DNA from 2 places in the Rhodococcus sp. MALMAid1271 genome. Region 2 is predicted to be linked to the other one. Evidence: riboswitches for the same ligand, from Rfam matches in the RefSeq annotation. Region 2 holds a riboswitch; the other holds the start of a gene.
What was found. A riboswitch is a leader RNA that binds a small molecule or an ion and turns the genes downstream of it on or off. The one in region 2 is predicted to bind cyclic di-AMP.

Region 1 (11,694 bases), on a different contig from region 2:
TACGTCACATCTGTGCCGTCACCGGTCTCACGCAGCGAGTACGAGCCGTTCTGCGACTTCTGCATCTCACCCGAGACCAGATTCCACGACACCGAGTTACCGTCGGCGGCCCAGTCGTACTCGAGCTCGTAGGTGTCTTTCACCATGCCTGCGTCCAATACGAACTTCACGCGCTTACCGCGCCCGTCTGCTCCGCGCTCGAGAACCTCGACGGACTTCGCGGCCGACACCCACGTGGGGTACGCGTCGAAATCGGCGATGACGTCCATGACCGCGCTCGGTGAGGCTTCGACGACGATAGACCTCTGGGTTTTCTCCGCCATGACTTCTCGTCCGCTTCCTCTCGGGTACATCGATCGTTTCGTTCGCTGTGCCGTCGAACAGACAGCAGACCTATCTCACATGATCGATCCGCCTGTGCACAATGCGAACCGGCCGACCGTACCGCGCGGTTCAATCGACAGCTGAACTCGACGCTACGTGGCGCGGCGCCTCCCCTGCAGAACGCCCGGCCTCCAGTTCGTGTTTGAGCTCGAACGTCATGGCGCGACCGGCCACACGGCGCCGGTGTTGCTGCGCCGCGAGCTCGTCGGTACCGGCGGACTCCGCATGCAGGAAGTAGTGCACGATCACGCCGTCGAGCACGGGCTCTAGCCACAGCTCCATCGTTCCGAGGACGCCTCCGCGCACGGCCCAGCGGATCCCCTTCTCACCTCGGTCTTCGGTGACCGTCAGATTCAGATCCGGCCACCACCGACGCCACCGTTCGGGCGAGGCGAAAGCCTGTGCCACCAGTTCGCCGGGGGCGGCTACGAATGTCTGATCCGCAACTTGAATACTGCTCATCGACAGAGCTTCACATATCGGGTGCCCTGCCGGGTGCACCGAGGCGAAGTTCGACGTCGCGACCCCGGGTCTAGAGTATCTGTGAAGCCGAGCTATCGACTTTTTCTCTGTCTTCCAACCGGAGGTAATTCCGTGCGCGAGTTCACCGTCGCCGCAAAATATGCCGTCGAGGACACCAGCTCGGCGGTCGACACCGTCTTCACCCGGGCCGGCACGGCACCCGATGCCGTGGTTTTCCGACGCCTGCTCGATGGGCGCTGGACCGACGTCACCGCTGCCGAGTTCGAGCGTCTGGTCGTCGGTGTGGCACGGGGGCTGATCGCGGCAGGCATCGAACAGGGCGACCGCGTTGCGTTGATGTCGTCGACGCGATTCGAGTGGTCGGTCATCGACTACGCGATCTGGGCGGCCGGCGGGGTGACGGTGCCGATCTACGAGACATCCTCGGCCGGACAAGTGGAGTGGATCCTCGCCGACGCCGAGCCGGTGTTGCTGATCGTCGAGAACGACGCCCACGTGCAGGAGACGACGGAGGTCGTTGCGGCCGCGCCGTTGGTGCGTCAGACATTCGTGATCGAGAACTCGGCCGGTAGCGGGGCCGTACAGGCCCTGGCCGAAGACGGCACCCACATTTCCGAAGATCAAGTCCACCAAAGGGTTTCAACTCTCGCATCGTCCGATCCGGCGACGTTGATCTACACGTCGGGCACCACCGGTCGACCCAAGGGCGTGCAACTGACACACGCCAACCTGCTCGCCGAGTCACTCGGCATTCGTGAGACATCGCTGAAGTCCCTCATGACGGAAGGTAGGAGCACATTGATGTTCCTGCCTCTCGCTCACGTCCTCGCGCGAGCAGTGAGTATCGCCTCGTTCGACGCCGGAGTCACGCTGGGCCACACCAATGACATCCCGAACCTCGTGTCGACGTTCGGAACCTTCCGGCCGGACTTCATCCTCTCGGTGCCGCGCGTGTTCGAAAAGGTCTTCAATACGGCCAAGCAGAAGGCGCACTCCGACGGCAAGGGCAAGATCTTCGATCTCGCCACCGAATGCGCGGTGGCGTGGAGCGAGGCACAGGACACCGGCAGTCCCGGAATTGTGTTGCGCGCCAAGCACAAAGTGTTTGACAAGTTGGTGTACGCCAAGCTGCGAACCGCACTCGGCGGAAGGTGCGAGCTGGCCATCTCCGGTGGCGCGCCTCTCGGCAGTCGGCTCGGCCACTTCTACCGGGGCATCGGCGTACCGATCTACGAAGGCTACGGCCTCACCGAAACCACGGCGGCGTTCGCGGTCAACACCATCGGACACCAACGTGTGGGCAGCGTGGGTCGTCCGTTGCCCGGCAACACAGTACGCATCGCCGAGGACGGGGAGATCCAACTTCGCGGTCCAGTGGTGTTCGACGGCTATTGGCGCAACGAGGACGCGACCGCAGAGTCCTTGGACGACGGTTGGTTCCGCACCGGAGACCTCGGTTCTGTCGACAAGGACGGCTACATCACGATCTCGGGCCGCAAGAAGGAGTTGATCGTCACGGCCGGCGGAAAGAACGTCTCACCCGCCGGTTTGGAGGACAGCCTTCGGGCGAACGCTCTGATCAGTCAGGCCGTCGTCGTGGGCGATCAGAAACCCTTCATCGGGGCTCTGATCACCCTCGACCCGGATGCGTTCGATCGATGGAAAGCCGACCATGGCAAAGCGGCCGACGCCACTGCGGCAGACCTGCAGCAGGACCGCGACCTGACCGCAGAGATCGATGCTGCAGTCGCCGATGCGAACAAGTCCGTCTCGCACGCGGAGTCCATCAAGAAGTATCGGCTGCTCCCCCACGATTTCTCGGAGGAAAGCGGTGAGCTGACCCCCACGCTCAAGCTCAAGCGCAAGGTCATCACACAGGCTTACGGCGACGAGATCGAGTCGATCTACAAGCGCTGACCTTCACCGCTCAGATCAGCGAGCGTAGCTTCTCCGCCAATACATCCCAGCGCCACTGCCCGTCCACCCATGCGCGGCCGGCGTTGCCCATGTGCGCGCCGAGCGTGCGATCGGAGAGGATTTTCACGATCGCGTCGGTGATGTCCGAGACCGACGTTCCATCGACAACGAGTCCGGTCTTGTTGTGCTGCACAGCCTCCGGCGCACCCCCGGACATGCCGGCAACGACAGGCACACCACACGAGGAGGCTTCGAGATAGACGATTCCGAGGCCTTCGACGTCAAGACCGAAGCCGCGGGTGCGGCTCGGCATCGCGAACACGTCCGCGATGGTGTGGTGGGCGGCGAGTTCCGCGGAGGGCACGGTGCCGGTGAACACCACGTGTTTGTCCATTCCGGTCGAGCGGACCAGCTCGCGCAGAGTCTTCTCGTATGGCCCGCCGCCCACGATCACCAGAACTGCCCCGTCGACGGCCCGCCGAATCCCGGGCAGCGCACGAATCAGAAAGTCCTGTCCCTTTCGAGGGACCAGGCGAGACAAACACAGGACGGTGGGCCGGTCACCGAGGCCGTAGCGAGCACGGAGCTCGGCCCGCGCGGCGGCGTCGGGAACGAATCGATCGGTGTCGACCCCCGGCGGCAGATGCTCGAGGGCGGCGGACCGCCCGAACGCCGAGCTGAACCGTCCCCGGGTGTACTTGCTGACATAGGTCACCACATCGGTGTTCTCGCCGATCGTGCGCAGAACCGAACGCCCGCCCGGAACCATCGACCACCCGACCTCGTGGCCGTGGGTACTGGCCACGATGCGATCCGCCCCGGCCCGGCGCAGGTACGAAGACATCACCGCCAGTGGAGCCGACGCGCCGAACCACACCGAATCGCACTCCCGCGACTTCAGGATTCGAGCAGCACGACGCGCCACGAGTGGGGTCGGCAACATCAGCGTCGTCGGATGTCTGATCACCTCGAACGGTTGCCGGGCATCGAACTTCTCATGGGAGTCGCCGCGCCAGCGCGGTGCGTAGACCACCAGCTCCTCACCGGGCAGCTGCGAGGCGAAGCTGTGCAGATAGGACTGGATACCGCCCGGGCGCGGGGGAAAGTCGTTCGTCACCAACAAAGTACGACGCATGTCGTCAACCGTAGCGTCCGGCGTCACCGCGACCGAGCTGCCACCCACTCTCCCCATGAGGCGACGAACTCGGCCCGCCCGAGTCCGAGCACCGATTCGAGGGCGACATCGATGGTGCCGTCCGACGCCCGTCCGGAAGCCAACGCCTCGTAGAGCCGGCGCAGCCTCGGCTCGCCGTACCGATCGGCCACGAACTCGAACACCGACCATGCCGACTCGTACGCAACACTCGACCGAGTACCGCCGGCACCGAAGTCCTCGTCTTTCGGCAGCGCCGTCGGCGGACCACCCGACGCCACGATCGCATCGAGGGTGGGTGCGAGCTGTGCGAATCCGGCTCCGGAATGTCGGTAACCGGAGTAGTCGGCGAATCCCTCCGATACCCACAGCGGCGTACCGTCTGCGGTTCGGGCACGTGCCGCGACATGAGTGATCTCGTGCCGTAGGACCGATCGAACGGTGAACGGTGTCAACCGCAATGCGGCATCGGGACCGAACACCACCCGCTGGCCGGTTCGATGCAAACCGTCGCCTGTCGGTGCGTCGGACACCGTCACTGCGGCCACGTCGGTCGACGGATCGGATCCGGCCAGTTCGCCGAACTCCTCGGCAGAGGACGCGACGAACACCAGCGCGTCTCGCGCCCAGTCCTCGCCCCAGAACTCGGTGACAGCGGCAGTTGCGGAGGGGAGCTCGGCTGCCACATCCGCAACGAATTGCTCCCGATCAGGGTGCCCCATCACCACCGAAGTACCGGATGCGGTGGGCACCGAACGCACGGCGAGCGGACCGAAATCCCACGGGCCACGCCAGGTGTGCCGTCGATATTCGGGTAGGTCCGCATCGTCGACCAACCCCCATCGTCCGTTCCGCTCGGCGACGACGAGGGAGACCGGTCGACGCGTGGGCGACGCGTCCGGTCCCTCGACGGCGTAGCGGAGGTAGACCGAGGGTGCCCAGATGTCGGTGGCATCGAGTGGTTCGGCGATGCGGGGAGGTACCGGGGTTTCGGGCTCGTCGCCCAGTTCGTACCCGAAATCTGCGAACGGCACGGTCGGAATCACTGCTGCGCGGCGCACCTGTGCATCCACGAAACTCGGATCGGCCCGCGGATCCATCAAGCCTCGAAGGGCATCGACGTCTCCTGAGCGAACGGCAGCAGCCCACTGATCGAGGAGAACGGCCACCTCGGCGCGCCGCTGCTGATCGTAGGTCGGCGAGCTGGGAACGCCGGAGACCTCTGTCGGCACCTCGCCGGACGCCGCGTCGGTGCCGTCGTGACGATGGAACAACACGAGCGAGAGCGACACGACGGCGACCAGAAGTATCGCAGCCCACCGCATCCCCGCTGATCGGACGAACAAGCCCACACCGGATGGCTGGGCCGGTTCGCTCATATCGGGGCCGGCCGATCGTCGAGGTACACCTCAGTATCGACGTGCCCCGTAATACGGGAACGATGCCATCGATTGCACCTTGACCGGGACCCCGAAGGTGGACGCATGCAACACGTTGCCGTTGCCTGCATAGATTCCCACGTGCGAGGCGTCCGGATAGAACAGCACCACATCGCCCGGCTGCAGATCCTTCTGACTCACCGGAGTTCCACCCTGGGCCTGGGCCTGACTCGATCGAGGCAGCGTCTTACCCACCTGCTTGTACGCCCACACGACCAATCCCGAACAGTCGAAGCCGTCCGGCCCGGTCGCGCCCCAGACGTACGGCTTCCCGATCTGCGTCAAGCCGGCCTGCAATGCGCTGGCACCCGAACCGGGCGTCAGGTTCTGCAGCACCGCGGAGGGATCGAATCCGTCGGGCAGGGTCGATCCGGCGAGAGCGAGCTGTTCGGAGGAAGACAACGCACTGTAGGCAGCCATCACCTCCGCGATCTGACTCTGCAGTTCGCTTTGTTTGGCCTGTAGGTCGTCGCTGACCGCCTTGGCTTGCTCGGCCGCCACTCGGGCCTGATCGGCGGCCGTTGCTGCGGCCTGTTCGGCGGCAGCAGCGTCCGAACTCGCCTGCTGGAACCGCGCAACCTGATCGGCGGTATCGGCGGAGATCACATCGAGTGCAGACATCTGGTCGAGAAGCTGCTGTGGGGAGTCGCTGACCATGACCGCGAACAGTCGGTTCGTCCGCGCACCCTGGTAGTTGACGTTGGCGACCTTGTCCATGACGGGCTTGAGCTGCGCCAACTGTGCCTGCGCTGCATCGAGGGCGGCGCGGCTCCGATCGACGGCGGTCTGTGCGTCCGTCTGCTGCTGAGTCTTGGCGTCGAGATCGATCTGGGCGTTGTGCAGCGATTCGTTGGTCTGCTCGGACTGGCGAGAGAGCTCGGCCAGCTCGGCCTGAGCATCGGAAGCGGAGTCGAATCCCGGTTGCGCCAGTGCGGGCGTCGTCGGTGCCAGGGCGATGCATGCCGTCAATGCGGCAGCCACCATCGAGCTTCCAGTCAGACGCCACACACGGGTAGATCTCGATATCGCCACGGAAAGCGACTCTCCGTCCTCACACATGCTACCTCGACCGAGACAGCGGTTGAAAAAGTACCTCGAAACGAACCATACCCATGCAATTGCGGGCTCGGACGTGAACACGGTCCGAAATCGACGGGGGTTCGACGTGACTGGTCACAAATCAAACATCGACCAGGTCTCGATCAGATTACGAACTGGGGGCGCTGCTGTCCACCGGACCGGCGTGTCGGGGCCGGAAACGACGACAGGGTCGAGCCGATACTCGGCTCGACCCTGTCGGTCTGTCACAGCGAACGTCGACTGCTCGGATCAGTAACGGCGAGCACCGTCGAACGGCATCGAGGCAACGGGCGCAACCTTGACCGGCACGCCGGACGTGGATGCATGCACGACATTGCCGTCGCCGACGTAGATGCCCGAGTGCGAGCCACCGTAGAACGACACGACGTCGCCGGGAACCAGGCTGTCACGCGAGACAGGAGTGCCCGCGGCGGCCTGGTCGTAGCTCGTGCGGGGCAGGCTGATGCCGGCCTGCTTGTACGCCCACTGGACGAGTCCCGAGCAGTCGAACGAATCCGGACCAGCAGCGCCGTACACGTACGGTGCACCGATCTTGGACTCAGCGGCCTGCACGGCCTTCGCCGCAGGCGTCACCTGAGGGGCAAGCGGCGCGCCCGGTGCGGGCACGCCCGGAAGGTTGAGGGGAGGCAGGCCCGGGACGTCGGGAATCTCGAAGGTTCCGACGCCGGGAATGGTGAGGGGGGCCGCCATCGCGGGTGCAGCGGGAAGGATGACCACGCCTGCCGTGAGCGCTCCGGCTACGAGAACTCGCCGCAATGATCGGTTGGAAAGTTGTGACGCCACGAAAGATGGTGCTCCATTTCTTCCTATCGTCCGCCGACCGAGTTAGCTGACGGGTTCGGGCTGGGAAGAGCAGCCCTACCCGCAGTCCACTCGAGGTGGCTCAGCGGGATTCACCCCAGTAGATATCGGGTTCCCGGTACGAACACTCTCGCGAGTGAACGATTAGGCGGTGACTTGCGACGCCACTCCGGTTTGGATTGGCAAGACTCCGCAAGGTCTCAGGAAGGTTACGAAATGGCATACCTCCGTGTCGACTCCAACTCGCCGAGCGGACCGAATCAGGCCCGATTCTCGCTATCCGGCGCGCTGATCACCCGGCGTGTTACGAGTCGGTAACAACGGAGCGCGGGCGGCGTCGTCTTCGCTCGTCACGAGCTTGAGTGTGGGCACGAGACCCTCCTCGGCAAGGACCCCCATCGCACCGAGTTCTTCCTGCTCGAGCGTGATAGGAGGCCGTGGCCCCACCCACCTACCGTCCGATCTGGACGGCATCCCGGGAGGGCCGAGAAGAACCGTCACGACGCAGTCCGCGCAGGCGATGTCGCGGACCTTGCAGTCACTGCAATCGACAATCATTGTGATCCTCGTCTCTTTCCTGTTTCAGGCGGCCGAAACAGCCGATCGAGCGAAACGTAGCGTCCGCCACCGACAAGGTTTCGTGACACGTCACTGCGCGAGCGCGCAGTGAGTCCCCCGGGGGCCGCGCCGAGCGTTCTTGTCGGAGGTCGGACCTAACGTCGTCCGGGTGAGCCTGCCCATCCAGTTGACGTTCGACGAGCTGGACACCCCGCTGCACCGGACAACGTTCGTCGTCGTGGATCTCGAGACCACCGGCGGCAGCGCGGACAGCGAAGCCATCACCGAAATCGGTGCGGTCAAGGTCCGTGGGGGCGAAATTCTCGGCGAATTCGCCACACTCGTGGACCCGGGCAGATCCATTCCGCCGTACATCGTCGAGCTCACCGGCATCACCTCGGCCATGCTCATCGGTGCGCCCCGAATCGAACGGGTACTGCCCGGCTTCCTCGAGTTCGCTCGGGGCTCGGTGCTGGTGGCCCACAACGCAGGATTCGACACCGGATTTCTCAAGGCCGCCGCCAGCCGCCTCGATATAGCGTGGCCGCGGTTCCAGGTGCTGTGCACCGTCAAACTGGCTCGACGGGTCCTCACCCGCGACGAGGCACCGTCGGTGAAGCTCTCGGCACTGTCCACCTTGTTCCGATCCGAGACCAGGCCGACGCACCGCGCACTCGACGACGCTCGCGCCACCGTCGACGTTCTTCACGGTCTGATCGAAAGAGTGGGCAATCAGGGCGTCCACAGCTACGCCGAGTTGGTCGACTACCTCCCTGCGGTGTCGGCCGGCCAGCGCGCCAAACGCGGGCTGGCGGCCCACCTCCCGTCCAGCCCAGGCGTCTATCTGTTCCGTGGCCCGTCCGACGAGGTGTTGTACGTCGGCACCTCGAACAATCTCAAGCGTCGGGTGCGCAACTACTTCACCGGCTCCGAGACCAGGGGCCGGATGAAGGAAATGGTGAGTCTCGCCACTCGGGTCGACCATGTCGAATGCGCGCACGCACTCGAAGCCGGTGTTCGAGAACTGCGGCTGCTCTCGGCGCACATTCCCCCGTACAACCGACGCTCGAAGTTCCCCAAGAAGGGGTGGTGGATCACCCTGACAGACGAGGCGTTTCCGCGCCTGTCGATCGTTCGCGCGCCCACGCCGGACAGCCTCGGACCGTTCTCGGTTCGCCACGACGCCGCGGAGGCTGCCGCGCTGGTGGCGGAGTTCTGCCGTCTGCGCACGTGCACCCGCCGTCTGCCCCGTTCGGTTCGGCACGGTGACCACTGTCCGGCGGCCGATGTCGGCGGCTGCCCAGCGGCGTCGTCCGGGCCCCTGACGGCAGACGAGTACTCCATCGCTCCGAGGCAGTTTCTCGCGCTCGTGTGCGGCCAGGACGACGCGATCCTGCATTCCATGCGGGTCCGAGTCACCGAGCTCGCGGACAGAGAGCTCTACGAGACTGCAGCACGATTGCGCGACCGGATTGCCGTGACCGTCGACACGCTACGCAGAATGCATCGATCCGCGGCGGTGGCCGCCATTGCCGAACTCGTGGCGGCACGACGAACGCCGGAGGGAGGGTGGGAGTTGATCGTGGTGCGTTTCGGTCGTCTGGCGGGGGCGGCGGTGGCGCCGCGCGGAGTGCACCCGATGCCCGTCGTCGACGCCATCGCCGCGGCCGCCGAGACGGTGATACCCGATTCGACGCCGCTTCGAAGTGCACCGCCGGAGGAGGTCGCTCTCATTGCGTCGTGGCTGCGCACCGACGGGGTTCGAATCGTGCGGACCAGCAGTGGCTATTGCAGCCACGCACGTTCGGCGGGTTCGTGGGAGGGGTGGTGCCGAACGGCACGCGCCGCCGCGCGGCAGGAGTGGAGCCCGCGGAACGACCACTAGAGCAGGAGTGGAGCCCGCGGAACGACCGGCAGGGCAACCTGAGGAACTAGGGTTGGTCGCGTTGGGTGGAGCTCGTCGTATTTCGAGTTCGGGATGTGTGAGGAGCACAGATGATCAATGCCATCGTTTTGATCGACGCCGAGGCCGATTTGATTCCGGAGACAGCGCAGGCCGTGGCTGATGTCGAGGGTGTGTCGGAGGTCTACTCGTGTGCCGGGGATGTCGACCTGATCGCGATAGTCAAGGTGCGTGATCACGCGTCGATAGCCGAGGTGATCACCAAGCACATCAATCGGGTTCGGGGCGTGCGGAACACCACGACTCACATTGCGTTTCAGTCCTATTCGAGCGCAGATGTCGATGCCGGGTTCTCGATCGGCGAGTAGGGCCGGTCGATCAGTCGGCCATTGCCGTGGTGCAACGCGCCCAGTCGGCAAGTAGCTTTGCGGCGGCCCCCGAGTCGACAGTTGTTGCAGCAGTTGCCAATCCCGCTTGAATCCGATCGTGGAGATTGCCCGAGACACCTTGGTGCGCTGCAATGGCCGCGGCGGCGTTGAGCAGCACGGCGTCACGGACCGGTCCGTGTTCTCCGGCGAACACGCGATGGGCCACTGCGGCGTTGAACTGCGCGTCGCCGCCTCTGAGGGACTCGATGGGTGATCGGGCGATTCCGTAGTCGACCGGATCGATCGTCTCGATGGTCACGGACCCGTCGGACACCACATGCACGGTGGTGGTCGTGGACAGGGTGATCTCGTCGAGGCCGTCGTCTCCGCGCACGACGAGAACCGAGCTGCCGCGTCGGGCGAACACACCCGCTACCACTGGGACCAGATTCTCGAAAGCGCAGCCGATCAGGCCTGCGCGCGGGCGTCCGGGGTTTGTCAGTGGGCCCAGCACGTTGAAGACCGTCGGGATTCCGATCTCTTTGCGCGCCGGTCCGGAAAAGCGCAGTGCAGGGTGATGGATCGGGGCGAAGCAGAACCCGATTCCTACCTGGTCGACGCTCGACGCCACCTCGGCGGGCCCCAGGGTGACACGCACGCCCAGTGCTTCGAGTACGTCGGTGGTGCCGCTTTTGGACGACGCTGCGCGGTTGCCGTGTTTGACCACTCGTATTCCACTGGCGGCGACGACGATCGCCGCCATGGTCGAGATGTTGACGGTGTCGGCACCGTCTCCGCCGGTACCGACGACGTCGACTGCGTCACGATCGGTCTCCACCAGCTCCGCGTGCGCAAGCATCGAGTCGGCGAGCCCTTCGAGCTCCGCCGGCGTCGGGCCCTTCATCTTCAGAGCCACCCCGAAGGCAGCGATCTGGGCCGATGTCGCGTTGTCGGACATGATCTCGTCCATCACCCAGCCGGTGTCCGCGCTGGACAGGTCTGTGTTCGTGGTCAACGCGCCGAGAATTCGACGCCAGGTGCGCGGCTGATCGTCGTTGGTTGCTGCGGTCATGGTGGTTCTACCGGGCCCTTCTGCCGTCGATGCACTCGGTGCGGTGGAAGCTTAGTCAGGCGCTGTGTCGGGTGGCGCAGGCTGCAGGGCGTCCCACCCCAGCACTGCTCCTCCTCGGCGCTGGGCGAGGCCTGCCATCCGTGACCGCTCCTGCGAGCAGTGCAACGCGTCGAGCAGCTGCACCCGTTGCAACACCAGCGGCACGCCGTTGTCGACCCGGGGGCGGTACCCGACGCCGAACTCCGGTACGTCGACGGCGGGCCCGACCGAGTAGCCGTCCTGGGCGGCGATCGCTGCCGCGTCGTTCACTTCGTGTGCCGGCAACACCAGATGGTGTCGGAGTACCACCTCTGCAGCGGCGCTCCACACGGGCGCCGTGATTGCCGCCTCGTCGAGCACGGCCGAACATGCCTGGGCGTCGTCGAAGCAACGCGCCACTGTGACCAAGTCCTCGCGCGTGGGGTCCAACGGTTCCACTGTCGACCGCGAGAACAGTCTTCGAAACCACCCACCCT
Region 2 (11,694 bases):
GAACGAATCCGCCGCCATCTCCTGGTAATCGCGCAGAGTCCAGTTGCCGCCCTCGGTGTCGAGCTCGATGGGGTGCGCTTCGCCGTCGACGTAGCCGGCGAGATCCTCGGCCGGCCAGCCGATCTTGAGCAGCATCTGCTTGAGGTGGCCGCGCTCGCTGGGGTGGACGATGACGGTGTCCTCGTCCACCTGTGCGCCCAGCATCGGGGCGATCTTCTTGTGGCGCATCACTTCGGTGAGCACTGCGCGGTCGAGACTGATCAGTGCCAGGCCGTGGATGGGGCTCTTGACCAGTTGCAAGCGGCCGTAACGGGCCATGGTGTCGACGATGTCGACCAGCAGGGGCTGCGGTACCGCGTACCGGGAGAAATTCACCAGGGCGTCGACCACCTGCTCGGCGTCGTGGCCGGCCGCTCGCGCGTTCCACAGGGCCAGCGGGGTGATGCGGTAGGTATGGACGTGCTCGGGGGCACGTTCGAGCTCCGCGAACGGTGCGATGGCCGCCCGCGCTGCGCCCGCGAGTTCGTGATCGATCTCGAGCAACAGCGTTTTATCGGACTGGACGATCAGCGGGCCGTCGGTCACGGTTCCTCCTAGAGACTTCTGCTGCGCCCGAAAGAGCGCAACTTCTCCATTGTCCACAGGTAGGGGCGTGCGTGCACGCGAGCCCGGACTAGTCGACCAGAGCGACCGAGGTGATGCGGTGCAGGGTGAAGCGCCGAACGCCTCCGGTGGCGGGGTCGAAGGCATCGAGTTGGCCGCCGCCGATACTGATCGGATCGACGATGCGATGGCTCGCGACGCCCTGTGCGTCGACGTAGCCGATACTGACGCTGCGCTTGACCTTTGCCGCGGTCTGCAACAACGTGATCGTCGCGGTGTTGCTGGCGCGGCTGCCGTCGGCGCGCACCACCGGGCCGCCGTTGCCTGCCGCTCGGTCGGCCGCCCGCATCCCACGCACCAACGAACCCAACTGTTCCTCGGTGGGGACCGCCGGTGTGCGGTAGTTCTGGCGCGGACGCCGCGCCGATACCCGTGCTCCGCGAGCTCGGAGATCGACGATGGTGCCCGACGCATCCTCCCCTGCGGGAGCGAATCCGGCCCCGGCCAGCACCGTGAGTACCTCGGCGAGTGGTGCCTGTGAGATCGCGACGGTCGGGGCAAGGGCGCGCAGAGCCAAGGATTCGGCGGCGGCCGAGGCCATCACCTCGGCCAGCAATGCCGGGTCCTCGCAGCGGACGAACGCCGCGGCGACACCCGCCCTCAGTCGGCCGTGCCGACGTGCCACATCGTCGATCAGGTAGGTCAGGGCCTGCGGAACCGGTGTCCTCGAATGGGTCGTGAACAAGGCGTGCAATTCCGATGCGGTCAAACCCACATCGAGGGCGCGGCGCAGGCTGGTGTCGCTGATCCGATACATGGTCGCTGCCCCGGCCGATTCGACATCGGCGACGAGTTCGATCCGATCGTTCAGCTCCGGTTCGAGCGGCCCGGGTGCGACCAGCGTGAGGTCGGCCTGCACCAGGACGTAGTCGATCGGCTCGGGGAGTGCCGCGCGCATATCGGCCTCGGCATTGCCGTCGTGCAGCAAGGATCGGCCCGGTGTCGACATCGCGCCGCGGCCGACGATGCCGAGCGCGGTTGCTTCTGCGATGACGTGTCGGACGGGTGTCACACCGAAGCGTCCGGACCATCGGGGGCGACGCCAGGCCAGGGTTCGGGCGAGGTCGGCAGGCGTCGCCGAGTGACCGCTACCGAGTTCGGCGAGCAATTCGAGGATCATCCGTCGGTCCCGCGGTGCGGCCGGCGAGCGAACCTCGTCGGACAGGGCAGCGATGGGCTTGTCGTTGGGGTCGCGCATTCCGATCACCCACGGAGCCCTCGGCACCTCGAGCCAGGCGGAGGCGAGCGTGTGCCATCGGGCCGCCGGAGTGGCACCGAGCCAGGCTTCCACCGCGGGAGTCGGTGCCCAGTAGTCGTCGCCGGTGTCGGACTCGGGGACGGGATCCGGTGTTCCGCTCGAGATGAGATGGGCTGCGGCCAGTAGTTCGACGAGGATGCCGACTCGGTCGTCGTCGAGCCCGGTGGCTTTGCTGATCTTGCGGAGCTCGCGCACTCCCAGCCCTCCCGCCTTGAGGGCAGGGGCAGGCGAATTCGACAGGGCCTCGATGACCAGGACGCAATGCCTGCCGAGCTCGAGCGCCTCGCCCGCGGCAGCGGCATCGACGTCGGCGAGGGAATGGGTGTCGGTGGTGAGGGTGGGCTCGGCGAGCGAGCGTGGGTCCGACATCGGCTCGCCGCGAAGGATCTGCCCTACCTGGACGGGCAGTTCGACGGTTTGCTCGTCCAACCAGAGCAGCAGGCCTGCGGCGAGCAGTTTCTGGACCGGTCGGTCGGGGGCAGTGCCCGGTGCCGCGTCTCGCGTGCGCCCGGTCGGGGAGGATCTGGCGAGGGTGTCGAGCAGGCTGCGTTCCCCGTCACCGAGTTCGGCGAGGGCAGCGGTGATGTGCGATTCGGTGAGGTTGTCCACCGGGTCGAGTGCGCGGCCGATGCGCCACGGCACCGCGTCCACCGCGGCGGCGCTGATCCGGAACCCCGACGCATCGCCCCACACCAACAATCGTTCGCGGAGCCGGGCGAGGGCCTTGTCCACGCTCTTGGCCGGCGCACGTTTGGCGACGACGGCGAGCAGTGCGGCGCGGGTGACGGGTCGCTCGTAGGCCTCTTCGATGGCGAGGATCTCGAGTACGGTCAGCGCGAGTGTGTCCAGGGTGTCCGCGGTGTGCAGGATCGACCGGCGCTGCTCGGCGCGTCCGGCGAGCACGGACAGTGAGGCGGGCGGCGGCGCGGTCAGATCCGGACGCAGCGACATGGCCCTGATCAGCTCGGCGTCGGAGCGAGCTGCGATCCACTGAGGGAGATCAGGGGGCGTGTCGGTGGGTCGTGGCGCAGTCGTGTCGGTCATCGTCTATCAGATTAGAGACCTGGACTGGTGCTCGCCGCAGGGCAGGTGTCAAAATGGGCGCATGGTGAACAAGTCGAAGAAGCCCTATGTCGATCCAGGCTGGCCGGAAACCGCTCGCGGTGACCACGCGGTGACCGAACTCTCGTCCGCTCGATCGGGTGGCTTGTCGCCCTTCGGCGAGGACACCGAGTTCCCGCTGCCCGTCGAAGACCTGCCGTACGCCCATCCGGTGACCGTGGTCAATCGCTGATTGCTGCGCTCCACTACGGAGAAAGCCCCCGACATCGAATCGATGTCGGGGGCTTTTCTCGTACGAGCGGGAAACCGTCTCGGGCACTTACTGGGGCAGGAATGCCTTGTTGGCCTGGTAGAAGTCCACGATCTGCGGATCGAGCTGGATGCCCTGCGCGGCGTTCTGGATGAACGAGGCGATCTGCGGATCGTTGGTGATGTTCTGGACGGCGGTGACGATGCCGTTGACGACCTCGGCGGAGCTGTCCACTGCCGGTACGGAGGACAGATCGGGGAGTGCGGGAACCTCCGGTGCCTTGGGGGTGACCGGAACGCTGCGCTCGGTCGGCGCGCTGTTCAGGCCGAGGCTCGAGGAGCAGGACGGCCATGCGCCCCAACCCTGTGAGTCGAGGACCTTCTCGGCGACTGCGATCTGCTCTTCACGGCTGGCCTGGTTGGCCGTGGCCGCGTACTGCTGACCGCCGTGCGCGTTCCAGGTGCTCGGGGAGAACTGCAACCCGCCCTGGTAACCGTTGCCGGTGTTGATGGCCCAGTTGCCGCCGGCTTCGCACTGTGCAAGGCGATCCCAGTCGGAATCCGGTGCCGCGTTCGCGGTGCCGGCGAAGGCGATGCCTGCGGTGCTCATGATGGCTCCGGTGACGGCGACCTTGGCGACGGTCTTGCCAGTGGTGCTCGGCTTGCGATGACGTCCGCTCATACGAGTTGAAATCCTCTCCACACGCGCCTGCGAGGTCAGCTGTCGGGTTCGGGCTGAGAGGTAGCCCGGCCTGCTCGGTCACTGCAGTTTCAGTGGCCAATTGGGCTTCACCCCAAGGGAAGTCGGTGCGGCTTCGTGAGTCGCGACAACTTCCCGGTTGTCCCTGGAGGACGTGGGTCCCCCGTCCTCGTCCCCTGGGTGATCATCGAGGGTGTTCCGGTGCCCGCGGGACGAGGTTTGGCGCTGCGGGTCGGAATTCGGCCGAACTTTCCGGCCGCTGATGACCGTACTGAAATTCCCGGCCCACGTCACTATTTGGTAACTGTCGATTTCGCGTCGGGACGGGAGGGGCGTGTGCGGTCGTTTCGGGTCGGCCGAGTCTGCCCAGCTAGTGGGCGTGCCAGCCGATGAACCCCGGTCCGTTGCCGGTCTGTTACCTCAGCGTTATGTGATGGAAGTCACATTCGGCCCGGGTCGTCTTCGCGTGTCACGGAATGGCAACGATGTCCTTGCCGAGGGGCATCAGCGACACGGGGATCAACTTCAGGTTCGCTATCGCCAACGGGATGCCGATGATGGTGATGGCCATCGCGATCGCGGTGATCACGTGCATCAACGCCAGCCACCACCCGGCGAGAACCAGCCAGAGCACGTTTCCGACGAGCGCACCGGCACCGGACCCCGGTTTGTCGACGATCGTGGACCCGAACGGCCACAGGGCGTACACCCCGATGCGAAACGACGCGATGCCGAACGGAATGGTCACGATGAGAATGCACAGCACGATGCCGGCGAGGAAATACCCCAGCGCCAGCCACAGCCCGCCGAAGATCAGCCAGATCACATTCAGAATCAACCGCATCGTCAGCGCGCCCTTCGTCCGGATGCCAGCGCGTACACCAGTGCCAGCACGAATCCTGCCGGTGCGGAGAACATGGCGGTGAGATACAGGCTCAGTGGCGGCTTGGCGTCGGAGAAGACCGGAAACAGCAGGATCGCGATGATGGCGACGAGGCCGATCGCGAACAATGCCAGCGCGATGCGGAGCAGAACGGTGCTGCTCTTACGAGTCGGTGTGTCCACCGCTACCACGGTAGTGCGAAGTGCGGGGCTGTGACGCGCGGTGCGAGTAAGAACTCGAATGCTCGATCCGGGCCTGCCGCGCTAGACTGATGCATTCGCGTCCTACGTTCTCGTGGGGCGCGAATCTTGTGCGGACCGCGCCTCGGAACAGTCGTGTGTCCGAACAGCTACGTGTCCGAACAGCCGTGGACTCGACAACGAGAGTCCACGAGCTACGCAACATCGAAACAGCAACAGATGAACGGGTGAGCTCAGTGCCGACCGGCAAGGTGAAGTGGTACGACGTCGACAAGGGATTCGGATTCCTCTCGCAGGAGGAAGGCGAGGACGTCTATGTGCGTTCGTCGGCGTTGCCCGAAGGGGTCGAGGGCCTCAAGGCCGGTCAGCGCGTCGAATTCGGCATGGCCGCGGGCCGTCGGGGACCACAGGCTCTGAGCTTGAAGGTGCTCGAGCCGGCACCGTCGGTGCGCCAGCAGACCGGAAGCTCACGTCGCGAACCCGTCGAGCGCAAGCACACCCCCGACGAGCTGCACGGGATGGTCGAGGACATGATCACCCTGCTCGAGGCGACGGTGCAGCCCGAGCTACGCAAGGGCAAGTACCCGGATCGCAAAATCGCGCAGCGCATCTCCGAGGTGGTTCGCGCCGTCGCCCGAGAGCTCGACAGCTGAGCCCGGCCGGCACGCGTCCTAGGGGCGCGTGCCGATCGACCAGATGGCGTGGCTGACGAAGCCTTCCTGGTTGGTGTCGGTGTCGATGATGCCGGTGGGCAGACGAACTTCGATGCCGAGCAGAGTGCGGTCGGCATCGTCGGACGTGGGGACCGTGACACTGTGCCTCGTTCCCGGCTCGTTGAACTGTGTGTTCTCCACCACGATCCCGCTCGCGTCGCCGTAGACCACGGCGAGTACCCATGGTGCCGAGTAGATGGACTCGGGAAGCGAGAGCTGAACCGTGCGGGCCTTTCCGATGCCGATCTCGGCGGTCTCACCCACGTTGTCGCACAGTGGGTCGCTGACAGCGCAGTAGAGGTAGGGCTCGACCACGACGGTGTGCCCGTCGGAGTACGCGGTCACGGTCGGTTCCCGGTCCGGCGCGTTGCCGATCAGCAGGGCGAGTACCGCGACGAACGCGACAACGATGACGAGTAGACCTGCGGCGATGATGCCGGCGATCTTCTTGGTGCGGGGAGCGAGATTCACTTGGTCACGTTTTCGCCGTAGGAGCTGTCGGACATTTCTTGCGCGACGTGGTCGGGGCGGTTGCCGCCGAAGCCGGGCAGAAGCGATCTGCCGCGGTAGGTGAGGAATGTCTGCACGAGGCCGATCGTAAGCAACACCGATACGACGGTGAAACCGAGCCAGTATTCGGTGGGCAGCAGAACGCCGAGGGTTCCGCCGAGGACCCAACACAGCTGCATGACGGTTTCCGATCGGCCGAATCCCGAGGCGATGGATTCCGGCGGCAGATCTGCCTGCAGTGACGCGTCGAGGGAGACCTTGGCCAGTGCGCTGGCGGTCGACGCGACGAGAGCGGCCACGGCTGCAGTGAGCAGGCTGTCGGTGACGGCCGCGACGACGGCTACCGCCGTGACCGCGGCGGTGCAGCGCAGGACCACCAGCGACGGTCGACCGAGCTTGATCCTGGCACCGATCGCGTTGCCGGAAAAATTGCCGAGTGCCGCGGCAGCTCCGACGAGTCCGAGCATCGCAGCCTGCTGGAGCGGCTCGTGCTCGGTCCGGGATTTGGCGACGAACGCAATGTAGAGCGTGAGGAACCCGGTGAGAATCCGGATGGTGCCGTTGCCCCACAGTCCGACGATGACGGCCCTGCCCAAAGGCTGTCTGCGGTTCTTGGCACCGGAGTCGGGGGACGGCGGTGTGCGGCGGAGATGCTCGGTCGGTGCATCGCTTCCGGGGAACGCGTTGCCGCCGTGCTGGTCGGGGTGGTAGCCGAGGGTGGCGGGCACCTCCCCCTCGGTGATCTCCACCCAGGACGGAATCCGCATGCTGAGGTATCCGCCGAGGACGGTGATCGCGGCGACGAACCACAGTGCCCCGGGCGAGTCGGCGACGAACGCGATGCCGCCGGCCACGGCACCTGCCGCGATGGTTCCGCCGAGCAGGCCGAACACCGTCAGTCGCGAGTTGACGCGGACGAGATCGATCTCCGGCGGCAACACGCGCGGTGTCACCGCGCTCTTGAGCACCGCGAAAGACTTGCTGAGAACGAGCATGCCGAGCGCAGCGGGATACAACACCCAACTGTCGAAGTTGAACACCAGCACCACCGCCAGCACGGTGCGCAACCCGAACGACGTGGCCAGTGCGATGCGTCGGCCGTGCTGCAGACGGTCGAGCAAGGGCCCGATCAATGGGGCGATCAACGCGAAAGGCGCGATGGTGATGACGAGATACAGGGCGACCTTGGTCCTGTCCTCACCGGCGGCGGCGGAGAAGAACAGTGTGTTGGCCAAGGCGATCGCCAACGCGGCGTCCGAGGCGAAGTTCGCCATCGTCGCGTAGGTGAGCGCCGTCAGACCGGACTTGTCGGCACCGTCGGCCTTCGCGGCCCGCTGGAACGATGCGATGCCCTTGCCGGTGAGCTCGCGCCCACGCATCGCGGCGACCCGGGTGACGGTCAGCTTCTTCGGCATCGGCGGTGGCTTGCGGCCACCGGATCGTCCACGCGGCGGGATGATCCGTTCGGTCCGCGGTGGGTGCAGGGGCGGCAACGGCTCACGACGGCTCGGAACGTGGGTGGACGCGAGTGGCGCTGCGGTTGGGTAGTTGGCCAAACCCGGGTGCTCAGGGCTGTCCTGGCCTGAGTCGTCCGCACCCGACGGGGTGTGGGGGAGACGGGGATCGGTCACGGGTTCAATTCTGTCCTACCGGCGCGGAAGAGGTGAATCGCACCTCGAAGATCTTGGGCCAGAACTTGCCGGTGACGAGGAATCGGTCGGTGCACGGGATCTGCGCGATGCCGTTGAATACATCGGCTCCCGTGCGATCGGCGGCGGACATCGAGTTCCACAGCGGCGTGCCGTCGATGACGGCCGTCACCTTTCCGCTGGTGGGGTCGATGCGCATGATGTCGAAGCTCTGCCACACGTTGGCGTAGACCGATCCGTCATCGGCGCACTCGAGCTCGTTGAGCTGTTCGACCGGATTGCCGTCGAGGGTGACGTCCACGGACGCCTCGGCGTCGAAGGACGCAGGGTCGCGGAAGGTCAGGGTGGAGGTGCCGTCGCTCATCACCAGGCGTTCGGCCGAGCTGTCTCGACGCTCTGTGCTCGATCGCTCGGTGCACAGCCCCCAGCCTTCGCCGTCGTAGCTCACTCGACGCTGTTCCGCGAGCGTGTCCCGGTCCCGCGCGATCGCGACGCCGTTGCGCCAGGTGATCTGCCACAGCGTGTCACCGTCGACTGTGATGCCCTCGCCGAACAGGTCGGACGGCAGATCCACCCGGTCGAGTTCGGTCATGTCGTCGAGGGAAGTGCGCCGCACGAACGACGAGCCCTCGAGCCCGGTGCCCTCGTAGAGCACGCCGCCGTCGATCTCGAATCCCTGGGTGAACGCATCGTCGCCCCGGTCGTACTCGCGTACCACCTCCGGTGTCAGCCGTGGAACCGAATCGGAGGTGATGGTCGACGCCGTCGCCGGGGAATCCGGCGTCGACGAGCAGGCACCGGCCGCCAGTAGAGCGGACAGGGCGGCGGCGAAGGCACGAACGCGGACGGTCATTGCATCCATGATGGCAGCCCGAACTGGGCGTCACCGAGTCGATGCGGCAAACTGAATGTGTGAGTTTCGCATCTTCTCCAGAGCTCGATTCCATCCGCCCCGTCTTGGCCGATGCCGTGGACCTCGCGCGGCAGGCTCTGCTCGACTTGGGAGAGGCAGGTATCGGCGAGTACCTCGGGGTGACCGTCGAGGATGCCAGCGCAGCCACCCACCGATTCGCCAGTGATCTCGAGGGGTACCGAGGGTGGCAATGGGCCGTCGTGGTCGCCGCCCCCGAGGACGCGGATCACGCCACGGTCAGTGAGTTGGTTCTGCTGCCCGGCCCCGACGCTCTCGTTGCGCCGAGCTGGGTGCCCTGGGACGAACGGATTCGTCCCGGCGATCTGGGTCCGGGCGATCTGCTCTCTCCTCGCCGCGACGACCCGCGCCTCGTACCGGGATACGTCGAGTCCGGCGATCCTGCCATCGATGAGGTGGCCGGTGAAATAGGTCTGGGCCGCAAGCAGGTCACCAGCCTCGAAGGACGACTCGACGCCGCTCAGCGCTGGCACGACGGAGATTTCGGCCCCGATACCGAGATGGCCAAGGCAGCACCGTCGACGTGTGGGCGCTGCGGTTTCTACCTGCCCATCGCCGGGTCGCTGTCCGCAGCATTCGGGGTGTGCGGCAACGAGTTCGCCGCCGACGGTCGTGTGGTGCACGCCGAGTACGGATGTGGAGCACATTCGGACACCGAACTCCCCACCGGCGCGGGGTCACCGCAATTCGAGCCCTACGACGACGCGGCGCTCGACGTCATCGCATCGCCTGCGCCGAAGGAAGAGCCTGCGCCGACGGAGGAGCCTGCTAACCCGGTGGAGACGGCTGCCCCCGAAGAGACGGCATCCACAGCAGAGGCCGCCGCGCCTGAAGCGGCCGAGCCGACGCAGAACGAAGCAACGGCATTGGAAACAGCAGCTCCGGAATCGGCCGTCTCCGATAGCGCTGGTTCCGATGACGCTGCGTCCAACAGCGCTGGCTCGGATGGCGCCGAGTCCGACAGCGCCGGATCCGATGATGACGCCCAGGGCGAGGGCTCGGCATCACCGAGCTGATCGATCCGTTCGATACCGGGTCGCTGCGCGAGTCGATTCTCGAGGCGTGGAGTTCCTCGCCTACCCGGTTGCGTGAGGATTCGGCATCGGAGTCGGATCTGGTTCGCGGTGGCTATCGGGATCGACTGCTGACGGAGCTGGCACAGAACGCCGCCGATGCGGCCGCACGTGCCGGTGTTCCGGGCAGGCTTGCGGTCTGGACCGATGGCGACGGTACCGTTCACGTTGCCAATACCGGTGCTGCGCTCGATGTTTCGGGTGTCCAAGCGCTGACCGCGCTGAGGGCCTCGGCCAAGACTGCCGGAGATGTGGGCGTCGGGCAGTTCGGGGTTGGATTCACTGCGGTGCGGTCGGTGTCCGACGAGGTCGAGGTGCGCTCGCGTCAGGGTGGTGTGGTGTTCAGCGCACGCAGAACGCTCGACGCCCTGGGCCGGCGAGGGATGAGTGTGCCGGAGTCGGGAGTGCCGGTGCTGAGGCTGGCCTGGCCGGTCGAGGTACCGCCTGCCGCGGGATTCGATACCGAGATCCTGTTGACGCTGCGACCGGAGGTCGATGCCGAGTCCTTCGCTTCCGGCTTCGCGGACGAGGCGGTGGATCTGCTGCTCGAACTCGAGGCGCTGGACTCGATCGAGATCGACGGCGTCGTGATGACCTGCATCAGAACAGAACTCGACGACACAAGCACCGAGGTGGCGATCGGAGCGCGAACCTGGCGGCAGTTCACCACCCCCGCTGCGCGGTGGCTCGCGCCGGTGGTCGACGGAATTCCGGTGCCCGTGCATGCCGATGTGTTGCGAGCTCCCACTCGGTCGGACGAGCTGTTGTCGTTGCCTGCGTTGGTGATTGCCGATGTGCCGATGCAGCCCGACCGTCGACGCGTGCTGCCTGGCGTGTCGCTGAACGAGGTGGCGCACGGGTATGCCGATTTCGTTGCCTCGCTGCCTGCCGCGTCGAGGGTGTCGTTCGTGCCCGAGGTCGGATTTGCGCGCAGCGAGGTCGACGGCATGTTGCGAGACCTGATCTTCGGTCGATTGTCCTGCGAGCCATGGCTTCCCGGTGCACGGGGACGCGATCTGGTGCCGGAGAGGTCGAACGTCGTTGCGGATGCGGGCGAGGAACTCGTCTCGGTGGTGGTCGACGTGGTGCCCGATCTGGTCACCGCTGCGCTGTCGGGTGCGCGGCACGCGTCGGCGCTGGCCGCGGTGGGGGTGCACCGAATCGGCCTGGCGGGACTGGCGGAGTTGCTCGGCGGTCAGCACCGCGAACCGCGCTGGTGGCAGCGACTGTTCGACGCGTTGGCCCCACTCGTCGTGGACGGTACTGCAGCGGAAGAGCTTGCCGCACTGCCTGTTCCGCTCGCGGACGGGCGCACTGTCACCGGTCCGCGTACCACGGTGATCGGTTCGGATGCCTCGGCTACGGTGACCTGGGTGCGGCTGGTGCATCCGGATGCGGTCAGTCCACTGCTCACCCGGCTGGGCGCTCGTGAGGCGACCGCGTTCGAGTTGCTCACGGATCCGGCGCTCGAGGCTGCCCTCGACGATCTGGACTGGGACGACCGCGACAGCGTCGAGACTCTGGTGCACGCGGTGCTCGCCCTGGCGGGGGATGCCGGGGAATTACCGGGCTGGCTCGGCGGCCTGCCATTGGAGGACGAGCACGGCGAGCTGCGTAGTGCGGACGAATTGTTGCTTCCCGGAGCGCCGTTGGCCGATCTGCTGGTGCGAGATTCACCCTTCGGCGTTCTCGCGCCTGCACTGGTGGACCGGTTCGGTGAACGGGCGCTGCGGGCAGTGGGCGTCGGCTGGGGATTGTCGGTGGTGCGCGACGAACTACCGACCGGGCCCGACCACGATCTGG

Region 1: linked by a shared signal. The riboswitch ahead of ACOQFP_RS09145 (C40 family peptidase) and the one ahead of ACOQFP_RS01845 (resuscitation-promoting factor Rpf1 domain-containing protein) in region 2 are both predicted to bind cyclic di-AMP.

The regions. Positions count from the first base shown of each region.
Region 1 is NZ_JBMIRQ010000067.1:88,585-100,278, forward strand. Features, by position in the region: gene ACOQFP_RS09115 (SRPBCC family protein) at 1-323, opposite strand, end outside; gene ACOQFP_RS09120 (polyketide cyclase / dehydrase and lipid transport) at 454-846, opposite strand; gene ACOQFP_RS09125 (AMP-dependent synthetase/ligase) at 979-2,784, shown strand; gene ACOQFP_RS09130 (glycosyltransferase family 4 protein) at 2,795-3,919, opposite strand; gene ACOQFP_RS09135 (hypothetical protein) at 3,943-5,316, opposite strand; gene ACOQFP_RS09140 (C40 family peptidase) at 5,347-6,360, opposite strand; gene ACOQFP_RS09145 (C40 family peptidase) at 6,706-7,260, opposite strand; cyclic di-AMP (ydaO/yuaA leader) riboswitch at 7,276-7,439, opposite strand; gene ACOQFP_RS09150 (hypothetical protein) at 7,555-7,836, opposite strand; gene ACOQFP_RS09155 (DEDD exonuclease domain-containing protein) at 8,006-9,721, shown strand; gene ACOQFP_RS09160 (Lrp/AsnC family transcriptional regulator) at 9,832-10,107, shown strand; gene trpD (anthranilate phosphoribosyltransferase) at 10,118-11,179, opposite strand; gene ACOQFP_RS09170 (hypothetical protein) at 11,231-11,694, opposite strand, start outside.
Region 2 is NZ_JBMIRQ010000035.1:19,741-31,434, forward strand. Features, by position in the region: gene ACOQFP_RS01830 (DNA repair helicase XPB) at 1-585, opposite strand, end outside; gene ACOQFP_RS01835 (helicase-associated domain-containing protein) at 674-2,965, opposite strand; gene ACOQFP_RS01840 (hypothetical protein) at 3,027-3,215, shown strand; gene ACOQFP_RS01845 (resuscitation-promoting factor Rpf1 domain-containing protein) at 3,303-3,914, opposite strand; cyclic di-AMP (ydaO/yuaA leader) riboswitch at 3,923-4,125, opposite strand; gene ACOQFP_RS01850 (YccF domain-containing protein) at 4,402-4,776, opposite strand; gene ACOQFP_RS01855 (hypothetical protein) at 4,779-4,997, opposite strand; gene ACOQFP_RS01860 (cold-shock protein) at 5,252-5,668, shown strand; gene ACOQFP_RS01865 (DUF2771 domain-containing protein) at 5,687-6,199, opposite strand; gene ACOQFP_RS01870 (MFS transporter) at 6,196-7,869, opposite strand; gene ACOQFP_RS01875 (glutaminyl-peptide cyclotransferase) at 7,874-8,740, opposite strand; gene ACOQFP_RS01880 (DUF3027 domain-containing protein) at 8,800-9,834, shown strand; gene ACOQFP_RS01885 (sacsin N-terminal ATP-binding-like domain-containing protein) at 9,831-11,694, shown strand, end outside.